One region of the Streptomyces sp. NPDC049954 genome, then DNA from elsewhere that is predicted to be linked to it. Evidence: riboswitches for the same ligand, from Rfam matches in the RefSeq annotation. Region 1 holds a riboswitch; each other region holds the start of a gene.
The links. Region 1 has a riboswitch for cobalamin ahead of AB0J21_RS22055 (acyl-CoA thioesterase). Riboswitches for the same ligand answer to the same signal wherever they lie in the genome.

Region 1 (2,253 bases):
GGCAGCGGGAGGACCAGGACGCCGTCATCGCGGCGAGCGGTCTTCAGTGGACGATCGTGCGGCCGGTCATCCTCATCGAGGGACCCGCGCACGGCCACCGCCGTACCCCTTTCTCCCCGCACCGCTCCCCCGCCCCGCGCACGACGTACGCGGACCTCGCGGCCCTGCTGCTGGACGCGCTGGAGGATCCGGCGACCTACCGGCGCGACCTCTACCCGTGAGCGGACGGCGCCGGGCCGCGCCCGCGCCTTACGGTCCCAGCGGCAGCACGTCCGCGTCCTGCCAGGCCCCCTCGCGCCGCACGATGAGGTGGACCGCGCTCACGCGGGTGTGGAACGGCAGCTCTCCCGCGTAGCGCCGCTCCAGCGCGTCGTACGCCGACATGTACGTCTCGGGACCTTCGTGGTTGGCGAGGGTGAGGTGGGGAGGCAGCCCCTGGGGCCCGAAGATCCCCCGGTAGGGCACCGCCTCGGGCCAGCGTTCCCTGAGCGCCGCGCGCAGGGCGAGCACCGGGTCGTGCGGTTCGGGCTCCAGGTAGAGCACCCCCGGGTAGCGTCCGAACCGTGCGAAGCCGAGGTCGAAGGCGGGGTGCGCGCGGCACAGGCGGGCGAGTGCGCGCCGGGCCCAGGGGCCGAGCCGGCTCTCGTGGACGAAGGGGTACAGGAGGGTGACGTGAGCGGGGAAGCCGGCCGTCACCAGGGGATCGGCGCGCGGTATGCGCAGGGTCAGGGCGGTGTCCCCCGGCCGGTCGCCCCAGTCCTCCCCGTCCGCCTCGGCCGGCGGGCCCGGCTGCTGTCTCGTACGCACAGCGCGCCATGCTCGCACGCACGGCACCTGGTGCCCGCGGGCACCCCCGGACGGCCCGGCCGGCGGCCGCGGTCTCGCGCTCGCTGAGCGTGAGCGAATGGTTCCGCCGCTGGTCGCAGGGGGGCCGGCCGGCGATCGGTGTTGCCGAGTTCACGTGCACCGGGGCCACGGATGATCGATCAAACGGGTGACGCGGGTTAGGCTGGGCGAGCAGTTGGTTCGCCCCCTGACCTTCAGGGACGGGGCGCGTCGCAAGAGGGAACCCGGTGGGAGTCCGGGACTGCCCCGCAGCGGTGAGCGAGAACGACCGCCGTCCCCCGCACTGGGCCCCGGCCGGGCCCGGGAAGCGACGGCCAGTAGGTGCCCGCCCGCCCCGTTTCGTACAAGGGCGTACGGCGTGTGTGCTCGCGAGTCCGAAGACCTGCCGCTGCCCGTGGGCGCCGTGGGCGCCCGCGGTGATCCCGGTGTGCGCGCGAGGGCGGCCGCGGGGTGCGAGCCGTTTCCGTGCGGCCGGGTCCGTCCTGGCGCGGGCCGTCGCCCCTCAAGTCCTCCCGTCCGCGGCGCCGGGTCCGAGAACGCCGCTCGCGAAGGAGAGTTGACGTGACTGTGCAGTCCGCCGGAAACCCCCCGGCCGCCGTCCGGGACAGCAAGACCCCTGCTGAGTCCCAGGTGATGCTCAAGCACATCATGAGCGAACACGACACCAACCTGTACGGGACCATCCACGGAGGTGTCGTGATGAAGCTGATCGACGACACGGCGGCGGCCTCGGCCGGCCGGCATGCGGAGGGCCCGGCGGTGACCGCGTCCGTGAACCGGATGACCTTTCTCGCGCCGGTGCGCGCGGGCGACCTGCTGAGCGCCGAGGCGACGCTGGAGCGCGCGGGGCGGACCTCGATGGACGTGGCGGTGCGGGTGACGGCCGAGCGGTGGAACTTCTCCGGCCCGGTGACGGAGGTCGCGACGGCGCGGCTCACCTTCGTCGCGATCGACGCCGAAGGCCGGCCGCGGTCCATTCCCGCGCTGGTCTGAGCGGCTGAGCCCACGAAGGGGCGGGGCGGGCGGTTGGACCCGCCCGCCCCGCCCCCCATTGCCGTCCCGGGCTGGGAGCGCGCTCAGTGCACGCCGTGCAGGGAGGCGGTGTGCTCGCGGATCTGCTCCGGAGTCAGGTAGACGTCGGTGTGCTCGAACTCGCGCAGGGTCCCGGACTTCTCCGACAGGAAGCCGGTGCGGACGAAGTCGTCCCCCGCCACCGCGTTGAGCAACCAGTTCGTCATGACACGGGTCTTGGCGGGGCCGGTGCGCAGCGCCGACCAGTGGTAGCCCCTGGCCACCGCCTCGGCGGGCAGTCCGCGCAGGTTGACGCCGAGCGGGCGGGAGACGGCGTCGGTGCCGCCGAGGTCGACGACGAGCCCGAGGTCCTTGTGGACGTAGGGCCGCATCGGC
Region 2 (2,253 bases), on a different contig from region 1:
GCGGGCGGCCTGCGCCTGCATGGCCTGCGCCCGGCCGATCTCCGCGCCCTCCCGAGTCACGTACGAGTTGAGGGACATGTTCTGCCCCTTGAACGGCGCGACCCGCACGCCCTGACGTACCAGCCACCGGCAGATCCCGGCGGTCACGACGCTCTTGCCCGCGTCCGAGGTGGTCCCCGCGACCAGCAGCCCGCCGCCCCTCACAGTGACCTCCCGCGCCGCAGCGCCGCCCAGCCGGTACGCGCCGCGGCGCAGGCCGCCAGGGACAGCCAGGTGACCCGCCGCGACAGCCGTACGGCGCGCTCGATGTCGGCGACCGCGACCGGCCGCCCCCTCCCGTTCAGCACCGGCCGGTGCTCGACCCGCCCGCCGTACGCGAGGGTCCCGCCCAGCCGCACGCCGAGCGCCCCCGCGAACGCGGCCTCCACCGGGCCCGCGTTGGGGCTCGGGTGGCGGTGCGCGTCCTCGCGTACGGCGGTGAGCGCGGCGCGCGGCCGGCCGCCCGACAAGGCCGCGAGGCCCGCCGTCAGCCGCGCCCCCGGCCAGCCGACGACATCGTCAAGACGCGCCGCCGACCAGCCGAAACGGCGGTGGCGCGGGGAGCGGTGACCCACCATCGCGTCCAGCGTGTTGACCGCGCGGAAACCCAGCAGCCCCGGCACCCCGGCCGCCGCGCCCCACACCAGGGCGCCGACCACGGCGTCGGAGGTGTTCTCGGCGACGGACTCCACGACGGCGCGCGCGATCCCGTCCGCGTCGAGGGACCGCGGATCGCGTCCGCACAGGTGCGGCAGGCGCGCCCGCGCCCTCTCCACCTCGCCGGCCGCGAGAGCGGCACCGATCGCGCGGGCCTCCCGGCCCAGCGAGGTGCCGCCCACGACGGCCCAGGTCGCGGCGGCGGTCAGGGCGAAGGAGACGGCGGGACAGTGGCGTACGGAGCGCGCGGCGAGCGCCCCGAGGGCGGTCGCACCTCCGGCGCACAGCGCGGTGTGGACGGCTCCGGCGCCCCGGTGGTCGCGCCACAGGACCCGCTCCGCGGCCGAGGCCGCACGCCCGAACAGCGCGACCGGATGGCCGCGCCGGGGATCACCGAGGAGCAGGTCGCCGAGCAGACCGGCGGTGGCGCCGGCCGTGAGAACACGTTCGGCACGCATGGCGTCAGTCCGCCGTCACACCTCGTGCGGTGGACGGGAGACGGAAGGCTCCGGGCGGAGCGGGACGGCGGCTGCCGAACATGCGGGTGTCCTCACTCAGGGTCCGCGCCCTGGTTCGAAGGAGTCCGGCAGCGAGAGTTCCTGACTCACGAAGAGACGTGCTCTGCGCTCACAGTGGCGGGACCGCGCCGGATTCGCACCGGGCTTCCTCTGCTGCTGCCGAAGGGGCCCCGGCAGTCCACCACGCCCGGAGAACACCCGTCAACTGTCACTTGACGTCAAAATCGGACATGTGCCGAGACCCACACCGCCTCCGACCTGCGCCGCAGCGAAACGGCGCCGGGGTGCGGCGACGGGGTGCGGCGCCGGGACCGCGGACGCCGGAGGGGCGGACGGCCCGCACGGCCGCCCGCCCCTCCCTCGCCCTCCGCGCCGAGGGCTCGTGCCTGGCTCAGGCGACGATGACGTAGATCCCGTACGCGACGGCCGCCAGGCACAGCGCGAAGCACGCGAAGGCACCGGTGCGCAGGAGAGCCGGCGCGCCACCGCCCGTCCCGCCCGCGGGCGCCGCCGCGGCGGGAGCCGTGCCGGTGGCCGTCGCGCGCCTGGTCTGCGAGGCGCGCGAGAGGCCCGCGATGCCGAGCGCGAACGCGCCCACCAGCGCCACGGTGATCCCGAGGCTCACGCCGAAGACGGAACCGAGCGCGGCCCAGTCGATGTTCATGTGCGAGGTCCTTTCTGGCCGGTCCGCCGAAGCGGGCTCAGGCCGCGCCCGATCCGGCGCGCTCGGTGGGGCGGTCGGCGAGCGGGACGGGGGCGTCGATGGTCGCGGTCAGGGTGTCGGGGGCCCCGGCCGCCGTCGGCTGCACCGGGACGCTCAGGGCGCCGGCCGGCGGCGGGGTCACGGCGGCCACGGCCTGGGTGACCACCCCGGAGGTCCCGGCGGCGGCAGCGGGGGTTCCCGCGCCCACGTCGTGGTGGCTGACCGGCTTGCGGCGCGACAGCATCCAGATGTAGCCGCCGGCCGCGATCAGCAGGGCCGCGGTCAGCGCGACCCCCCAGGCGCCCTGGCGGGTCAGGAACTCCGCGCCCGCGCCGA
Region 3 (2,253 bases), on a different contig from region 1:
CCCAGGTTGCACACGGCCGTCTCGCCGTCGTCGGTGACCTCGATGATCTCCGTGCACAGGTTCGAGGAGTGCACGGTGTTACCGGGCTCGGCGGTCTGGTTCGCGGTGCGGTTGGAGTGGTCCTTGAAGGTGATCCAGCCCTGGCCGGTCTGCGCGAGGGTGCGCATCATGCGCCCGTACAGTTCGCGGGCCGGCAGCGTCCTGCGCGCCAGACCGGCCGCCTCCGCCCCGCGGTACGCGGTCTCGAACTCCTCGCCCCACAGGTCCGTCAGCTCGGGGACGTCGGCCGGGGAGAACAGCGACCACTCGGCGTCCTCGGCGACCCGGCGCATGAACTCGTCCGGGATCCAGTGCGCGAGGTTGAGGTGGTGGGTGCGGCGCTGGTCCTCACCCGTGTTGTCGCGCAGCTCCAGGAACTCCTCGATGTCGGAGTGCCAGGTCTCCAGGTAGACCGCGGCGGCGCCCTTGCGCCGGCCGCCCTGGTTGACCGCCGCGACCGAGGAGTCCAGCGTCTTCAGGAACGGCACGATGCCGTTCGAGTGCCCGTTGGTGCCCCGGATCAGCGAACCGCGGCTGCGGATACGGGAGTACGCGATGCCGATGCCGCCCGCGTGCTTGGACAGCCGGGCCACCTGGAGGTAGCGCTCGTAGATCGAGTCCAGCTCGTCCTTCGGCGAGTCCAGCAGGTAGCACGAGGACATCTGCGGGTGCTGCGTACCGGAGTTGAAGAGCGTGGGGGAGGAGGGCAGGTAGTCGAGGCGGCTCATCAGGCGGTACAGCGAGGCCACCTCGTCCACGGCCGCCGCCGACTCGTCCGCCGCCAGGCCCGAGGCCACTCGCAGCATGAAGAACTGCGGGGTCTCGATCACCTTGCGGGTCAGGGGGTGGCGCAGCAGGTAGCGGCTGTAGAGGGTGCGCAGCCCGAAGTAGCCGAAGCGGTCGTCGCCCTCCAGGTCGATCAGCGCGTTCAGCCGCTCGGCGTGCAGCTCGGTGAACCGCGCCGTGCTGTCACCGATCAGGCCCTCGCGGTGGCCGACGGCGACCGACTCGGCGTAGGTGTACGAGCCCTGGCTCCGGGCCTCCTCGGTGATGCCGAGGGTCAGCAGCCGGGCGGCGAGCCGCGAGTAGGCGGGGTCCTCCGAGATGAGACCGGCGGCGGCCTCGGTCGCCAGTTCGCGCAGCTCCGCCTCGTCGGCGTGGGCGCTGCGGCCGCGCAGGGCGGCGGCGGCGACCCGGCCGGGGTCGGTGTCGGGGAGATCGGCGGTGAGATTCGTCAGGGTCCGCAACAAGGCGGTTCCCGGAAGATCCTGCTCGGCCGTGACCGCTGAAGCGGGATCTGCTGGCGCGATGGTCACTGTGTGGCTCTCCCTCGCTCGGCTGTGGACCGGCGGGGGGCAGCGGGGAGCGGCGCACGGGCCCGGGCAGGGCGGGGCGACACATCCACCGGCCCACTCCGCGAGGCCCGGACGTCTGGGCGCCAGGGCCGGTCGGCCCTTGGCGCGCTGTCGGCAGGTCCTCGGACTCGGGCGTGCAAAAGGCGCACCACACACCGTTGCGGGACAGTTCCGGATTCGCACCGGATTTCCCTGCGGCGACAGCGAGACTGAGCATACATGTGGGGTGGGTGGGCTGAGAGAGACCCCAGATGTTGTGTCGGGAGGCGTGAAGGTCACGTACCGGCCAAGCGTTGTGGAGTGCCGACAAGGGGGCGTTCCCCGGCCCGCGCAGCGGCCCGACCCGAGGTGCCCGCGCGGTGTGCGGGCTCCACAAGCGGCCCCCGCCGGGGCCCCCGAAAACTGATTCCGCCGGGACGGCCCGTCCCGGCCCGGCGGCCTGAGCGAACGCCGGACGGGCCCGGAGGAGGAACCGTTCGCTCCTCTTCCGGGCCCGTCCGGCCGGGGGTCGGTGACCTGTCGCGGTTCGTTGCGCCGGGACCGGTGACCTGTTCCGGTTCGTTGCGCCGGGGGTCAGTGGCCGGCCGGCGCTCCCGCCGTCGCGGGCGGCAGTTCCTCCTGCACGCCCGGGTCGCCCGCGTCCACGACGTAGTCCGAGGGAACCGTCTCGTCGATGCCGTCCGGGGCCTTCAGGGCCCGCAGGACGACCGTGAGGACCAGCGTGACGACCAGGTTCAGCACGATGGCCGTCACGCCGATGTAGCCGATCTGGCCGAGCCCGGGAATCTCCTTCGAGGAGCCCCCGAAGTGGTCCTGGGTGGGGCTGGCCACGGTCCAGGCCGCCCACGTCCCGTACGCC

Region 2: another riboswitch for cobalamin. It lies ahead of AB0J21_RS12235 (cobalamin biosynthesis protein); the one in region 1 lies ahead of AB0J21_RS22055 (acyl-CoA thioesterase).
Region 3: another riboswitch for cobalamin. It lies ahead of AB0J21_RS26110 (ribonucleoside-diphosphate reductase subunit alpha); the one in region 1 lies ahead of AB0J21_RS22055 (acyl-CoA thioesterase).

Annotation. Positions count from the first base shown of each region.
Region 1 covers NZ_JBFALS010000009.1:156,621-158,873, reverse strand. Annotated here, with positions in the region: gene AB0J21_RS22065 (NAD(P)H-binding protein) at 1-221, shown strand, start outside; gene AB0J21_RS22060 (2'-5' RNA ligase family protein) at 250-807, opposite strand; cobalamin riboswitch at 1,061-1,230, shown strand; gene AB0J21_RS22055 (acyl-CoA thioesterase) at 1,408-1,839, shown strand; gene AB0J21_RS22050 (NAD(P)/FAD-dependent oxidoreductase) at 1,923-2,253, opposite strand, start outside.
Region 2 covers NZ_JBFALS010000005.1:52,462-54,714, reverse strand. Annotated here, with positions in the region: gene AB0J21_RS12240 (cobyric acid synthase) at 1-204, opposite strand, end outside; gene AB0J21_RS12235 (cobalamin biosynthesis protein) at 201-1,154, opposite strand; cobalamin riboswitch at 1,269-1,413, opposite strand; gene AB0J21_RS12230 (hypothetical protein) at 1,606-1,878, opposite strand; gene AB0J21_RS12225 (inorganic phosphate transporter) at 1,916-2,253, opposite strand, start outside.
Region 3 covers NZ_JBFALS010000012.1:185,132-187,384, reverse strand. Annotated here, with positions in the region: gene AB0J21_RS26110 (ribonucleoside-diphosphate reductase subunit alpha) at 1-1,355, opposite strand, end outside; cobalamin riboswitch at 1,490-1,623, opposite strand; gene mctP (monocarboxylate uptake permease MctP) at 1,968-2,253, opposite strand, start outside.